2 regions of the Paenibacillus protaetiae genome follow, and region 2 is predicted to be linked to the other one. Evidence: a T-box and tRNA genes for the amino acid it is inferred to sense, from the RefSeq annotation. Region 2 holds a T-box; the other holds one or more tRNA genes.
What was found. A T-box is a leader RNA that pairs with one kind of tRNA and senses whether it is charged. The one in region 2 lies ahead of thrS (threonine--tRNA ligase), so its partner is inferred to be a tRNA-Thr.

Region 1 (7,357 bases), 470 kb from region 2:
CATTTATCTTTTATTAATGCCGTTTATTATTCGGTTGATAATGTGAATAATATTGTGGATAAAATGATAATGCCTGTGTCCGGAGTGCGGATACAGGCATTATCGTCTGCAATAAGAGAACACTCTGGCGCGGAGCTGCCGGCTTAACTACAGGCGAATCCCCGCTTGCTATTCAACCGGATTCCACCGCTTGGGTGTTTTAACCGCATAAACAACAAAAAAAAACCTTGAGTCCTCAAGGTTTTGGTTATTTGCATATGGAGCGGGTGATGGGAATCGAACCCACGCTATTAGCTTGGAAGGCTAAAGTTCTACCATTGAACTACACCCGCAAATCATGGTCGGGATGACACGATTCGAACATGCGACCCCCTGGTCCCAAACCAGGTGCTCTACCAAGCTGAGCTACATCCCGTTAAACATATGTGGTTGAAGAATGGCGTGCCCTGAGAGATTCGAACTCCCGGCCTTTTGATTCGTAGTCAAACGCTCTATCCAGCTGAGCTAAGGGCACATGGAGCGGACGACGAGATTCGAACTCGCGACCCTCGCCTTGGCAAGGCGATGCTCTACCACTGAGCCACGTCCGCAGGATTGCTGCCTTCTTCGTTCTTCGCCGTTTATCGCGGCGACAAGATATAATATATCATCTCTTCAAATGAAATGCAACTGTTTTTTGAAAAACCTTTTGTAAAATTTTTTATGCATTTATTTTCCTCATACAAAATAAATTTATGCGATTTTGGGCTGCATTTCCGTCGCCATCGAACCTTATTTTCCGCCGTTCCAAAGTCCCTGTAATTAAAAAGGCAGGTTGTTCCGAATGGAATCGGACAGCCTGCCTCCGTCATTTTATAACTTCGCTTAAGCGCCTGCAGCCTGCAGTACCTTTTCATGGCCAAAAGCAACTTTGTTTGCAATAGGTTCGCCAGCCAGCGAATAAGGCAAGCAAAGCGGAACGCCTGTGCGCGGATCTGGAATGATATCCGCTTCGATGTTAAACACTTCCCGTAAAATTTCATGTGTCATTACTTCTTCCGGAGAGCCTTCTCCGGATACAGTACCTTTTTTGATCGCAATCATATGGTGCGCATAACGCGATGCATGATTCAAATCATGCACAACCATAACAATCGTCCGATTGTTCATCTCGTTCAGCTTTTGCAGCAACTGCAGCACTTCGAGCTGATGGGCCATATCCAAAAAAGTTGTTGGCTCATCGAGGAAAAGAATGTCCGTCTCTTGAGCAAGCGCCATCGCAATCCAGGCGCGTTGTCTTTGACCGCCGGACAGCTGGTCGACGGGACGGTCGGAGAATTCGCTCATGCCCGTTGCTTCAATCGCCCATTTCACAACCTCCCGGTCTTCCTTCGTTACCGTTCCGAATCCTTTCTGATAAGGGAAACGACCGTAGGAGACTAGCTCAGATACGGTAAGGCCGTCAGGCGCGGTTGGATTTTGCGGGAGAATAGCCAGCTGTTTCGCCACTTCCTTCGTAGACTGCTTATGGATGGACTTCCCGTCCAGAAGCACACTTCCGTTTGCAGGCTGCATAAGGCGTGCCATCGTTTTCAGGATAGTGGACTTGCCGGATCCGTTGGAACCAACAAGCGCCGTAATTTTCCCCTGAGGAATCGCAATATTTAAGTCTTGAACGATTAGCCGATCATCATAAGCAATATCAAGTTTCGAGGTAGTCAGCCGAATCAATGCGTACACACTCCTTTTCCAACCACGCCATGGTGTTGTTGTTTTTATCATTCAAAAATTCAAATTAAAAAGACCGCATTTGAAGTTCAAATGGCTAATGCCTAAATTAGAATCGTTCCAATTATGAGAACCATTATCAATTAAATCCAATGATAATAGTTCTCAGCAGGAAAGTCAATGCTTTAGCCTTTTATTTGCAACAAAATAGTGTGGATAATCGCGATTATGTCCGCATTTATTCACATGTGGATATTCGCCGCTGACCGTTTATTTCAAATGGAAGCCTTGCCGGCTCAAAAACTCGCGCATATGCGTACGGTTGCGGGAAGCCTTCGCTTCCATCGCCTCGGACCAGGTAATGCCCGATTTCCCCTGCGAACGGCTGATCATATAGCTTCTATGGGCATGGTCGTAAGTATGTACCGCCTCCAACACTTTATCGGGTCTATACCGATTCTCCGCATATACCCCTTCCAGCGGCAATCTTGGACGTCTCAGCGGCTCCTGATCCGGTACGCCGATGCACATGCCAAACACAGGATACACGCCTTTCGGCAGCTCCAGCAGCCGTGCAACCTCAGCAGGATCATTGCGGATTCCCCCGATATAGACAATGCCAAGCCCTAACGACTCAGCCGCAATCGCAGCATTTTGTGCCGCAAGCGCCGCATCTACCGTAGCGACAATGAAGTTCTCCGTCATGCCGGCGGGCTCTGTCTCCTCGTCTTTATGCAGCTTAATCGCCTGATCATAACGGTACAAGTCTGCACACCAGACAAGAAAAACCGGTGCTTCCGCTACATAAACCTGATGGCCGCTTAACTCAGCCAGCTTACTGCGAAGCTCCTTATCCGTTATACCGATAATGGAATAAGCTTGCATATTGCTTGAGGTTGAGGCGCTTTGCGCCGCCTCCACAATATCGCGCAGCTGCTCGGGAGAGACAAGCTCATTTGTAAATTTGCGTATGGAACGATGCTGTTTAAGCAGGTTAATCGTTTCGTTCATCAATTATCCACTCTCCTTATCATTCATGGGCTTAGTCTTCTTAAAGATTACCTAACTCGAAGGAAAAATCCAAATCTCATCCAGCGCGCTGCACAAAAAGCTCTTTTTTTGCATCCACAGCAAAAAGCAGAAGCCCCCTGCTGACCAAGAGCTCCCGCTTTTATGTTCAAGCATCACATCTACTTCGCCTTCCCCGGCACTAAACGATGCCATAGCCAAACTGCAATCGAGGCGGCTCCCAAACCTAAACCTGCCCAAGTAATACCGGCCCAGCCGTTTTTCTCCCAGATTAAGCTGCCGACAAAAGAACCAAACGCTCCGCCTACAAAAGTAGACACCATATAAATCGTGTTGAGCCGGCTTCTTGCATCATTATCCAAGCTGGATATCCGTGATTGGTTAGCGACCTGGGCCCCTTGGATACCAAGGTCCAGCAAAATAATTGCTGCAACAATCCAAATAATGCCCGAAAATGACCGGAGCAGTAGGAACGCAGCCAATATAAAAATAATCATGATACCAACAACAGTGCCTGGTTTGATTCGGTCTGCCAAACGCCCTACAAATGGCGCACAAAAAGCGCCTACCGCCCCAACAAGACCAAACAATCCAATCACTTCGCTTGTATAATGATAGGGCTCTGCTCCAAGATGAAATCCAAGAACCGTCCAAAACAAGCTGAATGTTGCAAAATTGATGGCGCCAATTAAAGTGCCTTCCCGCAATGTCCGGTGTTTCCGGATTAAGCTGCCCATCGAAAACAGCAGCTTACCATACGGCAAAACGCCTGAAGGTTTTGAATTCGGCAACTTATCTTTCAGCAGCAGTAAAAAAACGAACATTATGGCTGCAGCCAAGCCGTACATTAATCGCCAGCCCCATAAACCGCCAACCGCTCCGGCAACCGTCCTAGCCAGCAAAATACCGGTCAGCAGCCCTCCTACAACCGTACCTACCGCTTTTCCTTGCTGATGCCCTTGGGCAATTTGAGCTACCCATGGAATGATCACTTGCGGAACAACAGATGCCAGCCCTACGATAAAGCTGGCGACATACATCCACAACAAGCTGGGTACAAGGCTTGTAGCAAGCAGCGCAACAATAGCAGCAAGCATTAAGTAACGGATCAGCTTCCGCCGATTGACAATATCGCCTAAAGGGACAAATAAAAACAACCCTGAAGCATACCCGATTTGAGTTGCAGTCGATACATATCCGATGGAATCCGAGCTGACATGAAAAGCTTCCTGCATTTGAGTAAGCAACGGCTGGTTGTAGTACAGATTGGCGACACATACACCGGATGCAGTGGCCAGCAACATTAGAAGGCTTCTCGGCAGCCTAGATTCATTAGCCTGGACCATTTCGCTCACGCCATGTCCTCCTTTGTCTAATATGGCATAGATGATTAAGAAAAGTAAAAATGAAAAAACCCGAGAACCTTATTAAGGGCTCTCGGGCTCAGTATGCGCGTAGAGGGACTTGAACCCCCACGGTCTCCCGCTAGATCCTAAGTCTAGTGCGTCTGCCAATTCCGCCATACGCGCAAAATAAATGGTGAGCCATGAAGGACTCGAACCTTCGACACCCTGATTAAAAGTCAGGTGCTCTACCAACTGAGCTAATGGCTCTAACATGGCTGGGGATCAAGGATTCGAACCTTGGAGTGACGGAGTCAAAGTCCGTTGCCTTACCGCTTGGCTAATCCCCAATATCAGTTAAATGGTGGAGGGTGAGGGGATCGAACCCCCGACCCTCTGCTTGTAAGGCAGATGCTCTCCCAGCTGAGCTAACCCTCCACACGAATATAAAGTTAATGGTGACCCGTAGGGGATTCGAACCCCTGTTACCTCCGTGAAAGGGAGGTGTCTTAACCCCTTGACCAACGGGCCGCACTCCTCGTGCGCCTCGATATGTATAAGTACCGAAGCAAATCCTATTGCAACGTTTTGCAAAATGGAGCTCTCAACCGGGATCGAACCGGTGACCTCATCCTTACCATGGATGCACTCTACCTACTGAGCTATGAGAGCAAATGGCTCCCCGAACAGGACTCGAACCTGTGACAACTCGATTAACAGTCGAGTGCTCTACCAACTGAGCTATCAGGGAACATTTCAAACCAAGGTTTTGCGCCTTGAAAACTGGATGCGAAAGGTGATGCAATGAATCTTTAGCTTGATTTAGGATAAGCCCTCGACCGATTAGTATTCGTCAGCTGCACGCATTGCTGCGCTTCCACCCCGAACCTATCCACCTCGTCGTCTACAAGGGGTCTTACATACTGGGAAATCTCATCTTGAGGGGGCTTCACGCTTAGATGCTTTCAGCGCTTATCCCGTCCGTACATAGCTACCCAGCGGTGCTCCTGGCGGAACAACTGGTACACCAGCGGTACGTCCATCCCGGTCCTCTCGTACTAAGGACAGCTCCTCTCAAATTTCCTACGCCCACGACAGATAGGGACCGAACTGTCTCACGACGTTCTGAACCCAGCTCGCGTACCGCTTTAATGGGCGAACAGCCCAACCCTTGGGACCTACTTCAGCCCCAGGATGCGATGAGCCGACATCGAGGTGCCAAACCTCCCCGTCGATGTGGACTCTTGGGGGAGATAAGCCTGTTATCCCCAGGGTAGCTTTTATCCGTTGAGCGATGGCCCTTCCATGCGGTACCACCGGATCACTAAGCCCGACTTTCGTCCCTGCTCGACTTGTTGGTCTCGCAGTCAAGCTCCCTTATGCCTTTGCACTCTCCGAATGATTTCCAACCATTCTGAGGGAACCTTTGGGCGCCTCCGTTACTTTTTAGGAGGCGACCGCCCCAGTCAAACTGCCCGCCTGACACGGTCCCCCTACCGGATTCACGGTAGCGGGTTAGAACTCCGATACGATCAGGGTGGTATCCCAACGTCGCCTCCACACAAGCTGGCGCTCATGCTTCCCAGGCTCCCACCTATCCTGTACAGATCGTACCAAAGTCCAATATCAAGCTGCAGTAAAGCTCCATGGGGTCTTTCCGTCTTGTCGCGGGTAACCTGCATCTTCACAGGTATTAAAATTTCACCGGATCTCTCGTTGAGACAGCGCCCAAGTCGTTACGCCATTCGTGCGGGTCAGAATTTACCTGACAAGGAATTTCGCTACCTTAGGACCGTTATAGTTACGGCCGCCGTTTACTGGGGCTTCGGTTCACAGCTTCGGGATTGCTCCCTAACCGCTCCCCTTAACCTTCCAGCACCGGGCAGGCGTCAGCCCGTATACTTCGCCTTGCGGCTTCGCACAGACCTGTGTTTTTGCTAAACAGTCGCTTGGGCCTTTTCACTGCGGCCCCCTCGGGCTATTCACCCTACCGAGGCACCCCTTCTCCCGAAGTTACGGGGTCATTTTGCCGAGTTCCTTAACGAGAGTTACTCCGCGCGCCTTAGCATGCTCTGCTCGCCTACCTGTGTCGGTTTGCGGTACGGGCACCTTCACCTGGCTAGAGGCTTTTCTCGGCAGCCGGAGATCATGACCTTCGGTACTCTAAATTTCCCTCCCCATCACAGCCCAGCCTTATGATGTGCGGATTTGCCTACACATCAGCCTCACTGCTTGGACGGACTATTCCATCAGTCCGCGTCACTACCCTTCTGCGTCACCCCATTGCTCATAACGGTTTACGGTGGTACAGGAATTTCAACCTGTTGTCCTTCCACTACGCCTTTCGGCCTCGCGTTAGGTCCCGACTTACCCTGAGCGGACGAGCCTTCCTCAGGAAACCTTAGGCTTTCGGCGGACAAGATTCTCACTTGTCTTTTCGTTACTCATACCGGCATTCTCACTTGTATACTGTCCACCAGTCCTTACGGTCTGACTTCAACCTATATACAACGCTCCCCTACCCCTAACACTTCTTAAAGTGTAAGCCATAGCTTCGGTGGTGTGTTTAGCCCCGTTACATTTTCGGCGCAGAGTCACTCGACCAGTGAGCTATTACGCACTCTTTAAATGGTGGCTGCTTCTAAGCCAACATCCTGGTTGTCTTTGCAACTCCACATCCTTTCCCACTTAACACACACTTGGGGACCTTAGCTGATGATCTGGGCTGTTTCCCTTTTGACAATGGATCTTAGCACTCACTGTCTGACTCCCGGTAAACATATCTATGGCATTCGGAGTTTGACTAGACTTGGTAACCCTTGGCGGGCCCCGCATCCAATCAGTGCTCTACCTCCATGATACTCTATACCGAGGCTAGCCCTAAAGCTATTTCGGGGAGAACCAGCTATCTCCGAGTTCGATTGGAATTTCTCCGCTACCCCCACCTCATCCCCGAATTTTTCAACATTCGTGGGTTCGGGCCTCCAGTGCGTGTTACCGCACCTTCACCCTGGACAGGGGTAGATCACACGGTTTCGGGTCTACGACCACATACTCATTCGCCCTATTCAGACTCGCTTTCGCTGCGGCTCCACCTCTTCGGCTTAACCTCGCATGGGATCGTAACTCGCCGGTTCATTCTACAAAAGGCACGCCATCACCCGGCGTTTTTCCAAAGGAAAAGACGCACATGGGCTCTGACTTCTTGTAAGCGCACGGTTTCAGGTTCTTTTTCACTCCGCTCCCGCGGTGCTTTTCACCTTTCCCTCACGGTACTG
Region 2 (7,357 bases):
TGCATATCTATCCCGGTTATCCGTTTATTTTTGCGCTTTTTGCTGTTGTTTAGAAGATGCTTTATTAAAAGCAGCATTCGTATTTCCAACCGATTCGGAAAACTCGGCGGAAAAATCCTGGTTCACTTTATTCTTTTTGTTTTTCGCCATGTTAAGCTCACCTCCTGTCCTCCTTCGTAGTATGTCAGTCTTAACGCGGCTTATTCACTGCTTTTGGTTAAGATCTTATATCGCCTTGCGGGATTGGCAAACCGGCCTCCACCGCCTGATTTAACTGATTCAGCCGCTTCTGGGACAGCCTGCCGCTGCCCATGCTGATTACTTTAACGTTCACGGTCCGTTTGCCCCATTGCTCATAAACTTGCCTTGTCGTCTCAAAATACAAGTCGATTTTTGATCCTTTAATCGCTGAACCGGTGTCAGCGACAACCCCGTAGCCGTAACCCGGGATATACAAAACCGTCCCGATCGGGAACAGCTTCGGATCTGCAGCAATGGTTGATACCTGATCCCGCCTTACCTTTACGCCGGAGTACGTAATGCCGTATTGCGGATGACCCGGACGTTTGCCGGTCGACTCCACGCCGGCCGTATACCCGGTCGCCACTACTTTATAAGTGGCCTGTTTGTTGTGCAAATGCTGTTCAGCGGCCCGCCTATGCTCCTTGCCGGACGGATGTCCGGCTAGCGCAGCAGCTTCATCTGCTGCTCCTGCGCAGCATAGCCATACAAGCAGCAGCGGTATGATGCGGCATGCCAGCCCTTTTACAGCATTAAAAAAGCTTGTCACCATTTGGGCAGCTTCCTCCTCAGAAGAAATAATACCCAAACGGGACAAGCTTCATTCATTTATAGACGGATTCAACAGTTAGCTTAAATGTGTTTTGTCCGAATTTCTTCGTCCAAATGGGCAATAACTTCGCTGACCGATTTGGCGCCGATGTCGCCTTCGCCGCGTTTGCGTACGGATACGGTGCCGGATTGCGACTCCGCTTCGCCTACAACGAGCATATACGGCATTTTTTCCAGCTGCGCTTCACGAATTTTGTAGCCAAGCTTCTCGTTGCGCAGATCGCTTTCGACCCGGATACCGCCTTCACGCAGCTTGTCCTCCACTTCGCGGGCGTAAGCCTCGTAAGCGGTCGATACCGGAATGACTTTCGCTTGGACCGGCGACAGCCAGAGCGGCAGCGCGCCTGCGAAGTTCTCAAGCAGGAATGCGGTCATACGCTCCATCGTGCTAATAATGCCGCGGTGGATCACGACCGGACGATGCTTGTTGCCGTCGCTGCCGACATATTCAAGCTCGAAGCGCTCAGGCAGCAGGAAGTCCAGCTGCGCGGTCGACAGCGTCTCTTCTTTGCCAAGCGCCGTCTTGATTTGCACGTCCAGCTTCGGACCGTAAAACGCCGCTTCGCCTTCCGCCTCGAAAAACGGCAGATCCAGCTCTTCTACAACCTCGCGCAGCATGCGCTGCGACATTTCCCACATTTCATCGTTTTGGAAATATTTTTCCGTATCCTTCGGATCGCGGTACGACAGGCGGAAGCGGTATTCCTTAATGCCAAAGTCTTCGTACACTTTGCGGATCAGGTTGACGACGCGCGCAAACTCTTCCTTGATTTGATCCGGACGGCAGAAAATATGCGCGTCGTTCAGCGTCATCGCACGTACGCGGTGCAGGCCGGTCAGCGCGCCGGACATTTCGTAGCGGTGCATCGTGCCCATCTCCGCAATGCGGACCGGCAGATCGCGGTAGCTGCGCATCTCGCTTTTGAACACCATCATATGGTGCGGACAGTTCATCGGGCGGAGCACAAGCTCTTCGCCGTCCAGGTCCATTTTCGGGAACATGTCCTCGCTGTAATGCTCCCAGTGGCCGGAAGTTTTGTACAGTTCTACGTTAGCGAGCACCGGCGTATAGACATGCTGATAGCCCAGCTTTTCTTCCAAGTCAACGATGTAGCGCTCCAGCGTGCGGCGAACCTTCGCGCCGTTTGGCAGCCACAGCGGCAAGCCTTGGCCCACCTCGCGGGAGAAGGTGAACATTTTGAGCTCGCGGCCCAGCTTGCGGTGATCGCGTTTTTTCGCTTCCTCGAGAAAATGCAGATGTTCCTCCAGCTGCGCTTTTTTCGGGAATGCCGTGCCGTAAATGCGCTGCAGCATTTTGTTTTTGGAATCGCCGCGCCAGTAAGCGCCCGCTACGCTAAGCAGCTTAAACGCTTTGATACGGCCTGTGGACGGCAAATGCGGCCCGCGGCAAAGGTCGAAAAACTCGCCTTGGTCGTACATGGTAATGACCGAAGTCTCCGGCAAATCACGGATCAGCTCCAGCTTCAGGTTGTCTTCAAGCTCGGTGAAAATAGCGGTTGCTTCTTCACGGCTCACTACGCGGCGGCGGATATCCAGATTTTCCTGGACGATTTTTTCCATTTCCTTTTCGATTTTCACGAGGTCATCCGGCGTCAGCGACTGTTCCATATCAATATCGTAGTAGAAGCCGTCTTCAATAACCGGACCGATACCCAGCTTCACGGCTTTGTTGCCGTAAATGCGCTTGATCGCCTGCGCCATCAAATGCGCCGTGCTGTGGCGGTATACTTCCAGTCCTTCCGGCGTTTCAACCGTAATAATCGCTACTTCGGCGTCTTCATTCAGCGGCGTATTGACATCAACCACTTTGCCGTTTACTTTGCCCGCAATCGCGTTCTTGCGCAGGCCGGAGCTGATCGAGCCTGCAATGTCCTCTACCGTTACGCCTGCTTCATATTCGCGTACCGCGCCATCCGGCAATGTCACTTTAATGCTCATTATTCGTTTCCTCCCTGTAGATCCAAAAGGTAAGCCGGCGGAAAAACGCACAAAAAAAGCACGCATCCCCGCAAAGGGACGAGTGCTTGTTATTAACCCGTGGTTCCACCCTACTTCAACTGCCTGCATGAACGCAGCGCAATCCTTCGTATGTTCTGTAACGGGAATTCCCGGCGCAGCTTACTCGGCACGAGTGCTTTCAACTGCACAGCTACAAAGGGGTATACTTACGATTCACCGGAGGAAATTGCAGCCGAGGTTCCTCTCTCTGAACGGCCAAGGACGCAAGCACATGTCTTTGTCACAGCTTTTGTTCGAATAAAAAACGTTCTGTGAAAATTATAGCGGCTGGCATCGGTTTGGTCAAGCTCAAGCGCTTGCCGCCAGCTGCCTGTTCAAGGCTGTACATGGTCCATTTCATCCAGTCGCTGGCTGCAGGAGACGCAGCCTGCACAAATTTGCACCCGGCTGTCAAAGATCGTCTCAATGGTGCGGATGACCTGCGCATCCGGCTGTCGTGTATGAATCGTTATCACTTTGGGAGAAACAGCGATAAGCGAGCTGATCACCATGTCCTCGATATTGATTTCCGCTTCCAGCATTTCTGCGACAACCCGGTCGGTATGCGGCTTAGGCTCCAGCGCCTGAAACCGTTCATTCAGCAGCTCGAACTCATGCCCGCCCTTATGCACCAGATGAACCTCGGGAACTTTCGTCTCCTGCAAGCAGACGAAATATTTAAGCAGCGAAATAAATTCCTGGTATTGCTTATCCAGTACATATTCGTCCAGCGCATATTCCACAATCTCTTCCAGCTCGTTTCGGTAAGCGCGAAGGCGGAACAACGCAAAACCATTCAAGTTTAAATCCGTGTATTCCTGTAAATACGGCTCGATTTCTTCCGCTACTTTATTTTTCCTGCGCCGTTTATCCGCTTCCTGAAATTTGACGCCTAAACCGTCGGCATCCGATCCGTACAGCAGCTGATGGCAGTAGGGGATAATAACGGCCATATCGCTTTCATGATTCCGGTATTTGCGCCGGATCGTATTGGTGAGCAGATCGGATTCCATATAGTGAACGACATATTCGGCAAGCGCCTGGGAAGCGCTTCGATACAAGGCGGCGCTATGATCAGCCAGCCGGAATTGCGGCAGCACCGCCGTACAGCGGACACGATGTTTATCGATAAGCTCAAAATGAACCAGTTGTTCATTAGCTTCGGGGAATTTATGTAGGTCTTTTGCGGCATATTGAGCCAGGAGACCTTGCAGTGCAACTATTGCTCCTTCTGCACCGGAATGCAGCGTAATCGTAAACAGTTCCATTAGCTCACCCCTTTCATCCTTATCAGTATATGGCCCTGCCGAATCGGATATACGATGAAGAACTTGGGATAAGCGAAGGGAGAATAGAAAGCCCGGCCGCTGCAATAAAAAAAGCCCTCCCGGACAGGAAGGGCAAGACGCAATTAGTTCTGCATAATAAAATCTTTATCGGCTGTTTCGTTCTCGTGGTAAACTTTCAGCGTTTCGTATTTCGTATTGCGCTGCGCCGGCGTTTTGCCGGCCGCACGGATAATATCCAGCGTGACGTTGATGTTGACCTTATGTGTCGTTCCCGCAGCGGAGACGACGTTCTCTTCGATCATCGTGCTGCCGAAATCATTGCAGCCGTAATGGAGCGACAGCTTGCCGATTTCCGGCCCCATCGTCACCCAGGACGATTGGAAGTTGTCGATATTATCGAGCATGATGCGGCTGATCGCAACCATCTTCAAATATTCTTCCGGCTTGCTTTTTTCCCGTTTCATGTTCGTATTGTCCGGCTGGAACGGCCAGCAAATAAACGCAAGGAACCCGGTCGAATCGTAGCCGTTTGCGATGCATTCGTCTTGCGCGTCACGAATGCGGAGCAAGTGAAGCGCACGCTCCTCCATCGTTTCGCCGAAGCCGTATACCATCGTGGCCGTCGTGTTCATGCCCTGGCGATGAGCCGTCTTCATGACGTCCATCCAGTCCGTCCAGGAGCCTTTCAGGCGGCTGATTTTCCGGCGTGTGCGGTCGTCGAGAATTTCCGCTCCGCCTCCCGGCAGCGAATCCAGGCCCGCTTCATGCAGCTGGCGGATGACTTCCTCCAGCGATAAGCCGTCCGAAACATCCTTCATCTTCTGAATTTCAGCCGGCGAGAAGGAGTGCATCGTGATGTCCGGATAATGCTTCTTAATCTCACGCAGCACATCCAAATAATAGCTGAACGGCAGATCCGGGTTCGTACCGCCTTGCATCAATATTTCGGTGCCGCCAACATCGACGGTTTCCTGAATTTTACGCAAAATCGTTTCGTTCGGCAGCACATAACCTTCATCCGATCCGGGACGGCGGTAAAATGCACAAAAACGGCAATACACATCACATATATTCGTATAGTTAATGTTTCGGCCTACTACAAAGGTCGTGATGGGCTCCGGATGGCGGCGGAGCATTAGCTCGTTAGCCACTTTGCCCATTTTTTCAATCTCATCGGACTCCAGCAGCGTGACGCATTCCTCCAGCGTAATTCGCTCGCCTCTCAGCGCTTTGTCCAAAATGCCGTCAATTTCAGGCATAGTCATTACCTCCTCTTACTTGCAGCTGTTCCGATATCCGCATTTACACCATTTAATCGTAACATACATCAGTAAAGTCCGTCACCCTTAATGATGTGGCAAAAAAACGACATCACTCGGGCTGCCCCGCTCAAAAAAAAAGCGAAAAAAGCCGCTTAAGCTGCAAACGCAGTTTTAAGCGGCTTGAGTCCAGATCCGATATGATGCAAGCCAGCTTCTGTGCATAAACCGTATAGACAAATTCGAAAGCTTGAATGCCGGCTTGCTTCATGCTCCCGGAGCCTGGCGAAAAAATGCTTAGGCCGCTTACTCCCACTCCTCATCCTGCTCCGGCAGGTTTAAATACTGCTGGCTGCGGTATTCGGAAGGCGAAAGCCCCGCGACTTTCTTAAACACCCTGCTGAAATAGTTGGGGTCTTTGTAGCCGATGCTGTACGAAATTTCTTTCAGGCTCAGCCGCCCTTCCGTAATAAGCGCCTGCGCTTCCTCGATCCGGATTCGGGTTATAAAGTCGATAAAAGACTCGCCGATATACTGCTTGAACAGCTTGCTGAAATAATACGGATTCAGATGGACATGTTCCGCCGCCTGCTCCAGCGACAGCTCCTCCCGGAAGTGCCCACGGATAAAATCGGCCGCCTTATCCATCAAATGATGGGTTTGATGGTCCCGTTCCTCACGAATCCGTTCAATCGCCATCTGCACATAACTGCCTTTGTCACGGTTATCCTGCTTATCCGTTTCCGCTTGGCCGGCCGAAACCGGAAGCTCCCCGTACAACGCCACCCGACCGTTCCCGGCAGTTGGAGATGCGGAAGCAAATACCGCTTCATAATAGGAACGGCGCAAGCCGGCCTCCAGTAATCCGATACTGCCGATTCCGACCGAAATGCGCAGCTGCTTCCGGCTGTGCATCTCTTCTGCCAGCTTGCCGCCCAGCAGGAACGCTTCGTCCCGGAGCTTCATTTTATCTTCGCTTTTGCCAATGACAAAAACCGTCATATGCCTGTCGATAAGCGGACTGACTACCGTGTGGACCGGTACGGAAGCAAGTTTGACCGTGTCGCGGATCGTATCATGCATGTCCCGCAGCACCGCATCCGCCGTTTCGCCGCCTCGAAGATGAAAGTCAGGGAACGCAGCGACGATCGCGCAGCCGGTCTCCAAGTCCATATTCAGCATTTCCAGCAGCTGGGAGATGTCCGTCGGATGAACTGCATGCGTCATCAAATTCAAAGCCAGCTCCGTTTCGGCAAGCTGCCGTAAACGGATATTGTTTTCTTTATGCGCCAGCTCCTGCTGCCGGCTGTTCTTCTCCGCTTCCAGCTCTTGGACAATCCTGGCCAGCAAATGAATGATCTCATCCCGCCTGACCGGTTTCGTCAAATAATCTTTGACCCCAAGCGAAAAAGCTTGCTTCGCGTATTCAAATTGCTCATAAGCTGTCACCAGCACCATCTTGACGCCGGGATTGCCGGCTTTTATTTCTTTCAACGCGTCCAGCCCGTGGATGCCCGGCATTTTAATGTCCATCAGCACAACATGAGGACGGAACTCCTCTGCCTTCTCTATCGCTTTGCGCCCGTTTTCCGCATGCATCATCGTAAATTGTCCGGGCATCATTTTGTTTACAATGAGCTCAAGTCCTTCCCGCTCCAACGCTTCATCATCCGCGATCAGCAGCCGGTACATCGCGCCCCCTCCTTTCCTGTTCCGGAATCCGGATCATAATCGTTGTTCCTTCGCCGGGAGAGCTTTGGATTTGGATCAAATCATCTCTGCCATATTGCAATGCAAGCCGGCGGAATACATTTCTTGTTCCAATTCCCGTTGTTTGCGTTTTGATTTGCCTGTCATTCGGCAGCCCCTCGTGCTCTGGCTGGAGAAGCGCTTGCCGCACATCCTCCGGCATTCCGACACCGTTATCCGATATGGAGA

Region 1: it has a tRNA-Thr gene. The T-box ahead of thrS (threonine--tRNA ligase) is inferred to sense a tRNA for this amino acid. The anticodon was not compared.

Annotation. Positions count from the first base shown of each region.
Region 1 covers NZ_CP035492.1:3,748,048-3,755,404, reverse strand. The annotation lists tRNA gene ET464_RS17425 (tRNA-Gly) at 259-332, opposite strand; tRNA gene ET464_RS17420 (tRNA-Pro) at 339-415, opposite strand; tRNA gene ET464_RS17415 (tRNA-Arg) at 438-514, opposite strand; tRNA gene ET464_RS17410 (tRNA-Gly) at 516-590, opposite strand; gene ET464_RS17405 (ABC transporter ATP-binding protein) at 865-1,710, opposite strand; gene nfsA (oxygen-insensitive NADPH nitroreductase) at 1,978-2,718, opposite strand; gene ET464_RS17395 (MFS transporter) at 2,898-4,082, opposite strand; tRNA gene ET464_RS17390 (tRNA-Leu) at 4,186-4,265, opposite strand; tRNA gene ET464_RS17385 (tRNA-Lys) at 4,274-4,349, opposite strand; tRNA gene ET464_RS17380 (tRNA-Gln) at 4,355-4,429, opposite strand; tRNA gene ET464_RS17375 (tRNA-Val) at 4,442-4,517, opposite strand; tRNA gene ET464_RS17370 (tRNA-Glu) at 4,536-4,610, opposite strand; tRNA gene ET464_RS17365 (tRNA-Thr) at 4,676-4,751, opposite strand; tRNA gene ET464_RS17360 (tRNA-Asn) at 4,755-4,830, opposite strand; rRNA gene ET464_RS17355 (23S ribosomal RNA) at 4,903-7,357, opposite strand, start outside.
Region 2 covers NZ_CP035492.1:4,220,223-4,227,579, reverse strand. The annotation lists gene ET464_RS20645 (hypothetical protein) at 25-150, opposite strand; gene ET464_RS19650 (3D domain-containing protein) at 218-793, opposite strand; gene thrS (threonine--tRNA ligase) at 874-2,811, opposite strand; T-box leader at 2,883-3,125, opposite strand; gene ytxC (putative sporulation protein YtxC) at 3,207-4,139, opposite strand; gene mqnC (cyclic dehypoxanthinyl futalosine synthase) at 4,283-5,419, opposite strand; gene ET464_RS19630 (response regulator transcription factor) at 5,726-7,111, opposite strand; gene ET464_RS19625 (sensor histidine kinase) at 7,086-7,357, opposite strand, start outside.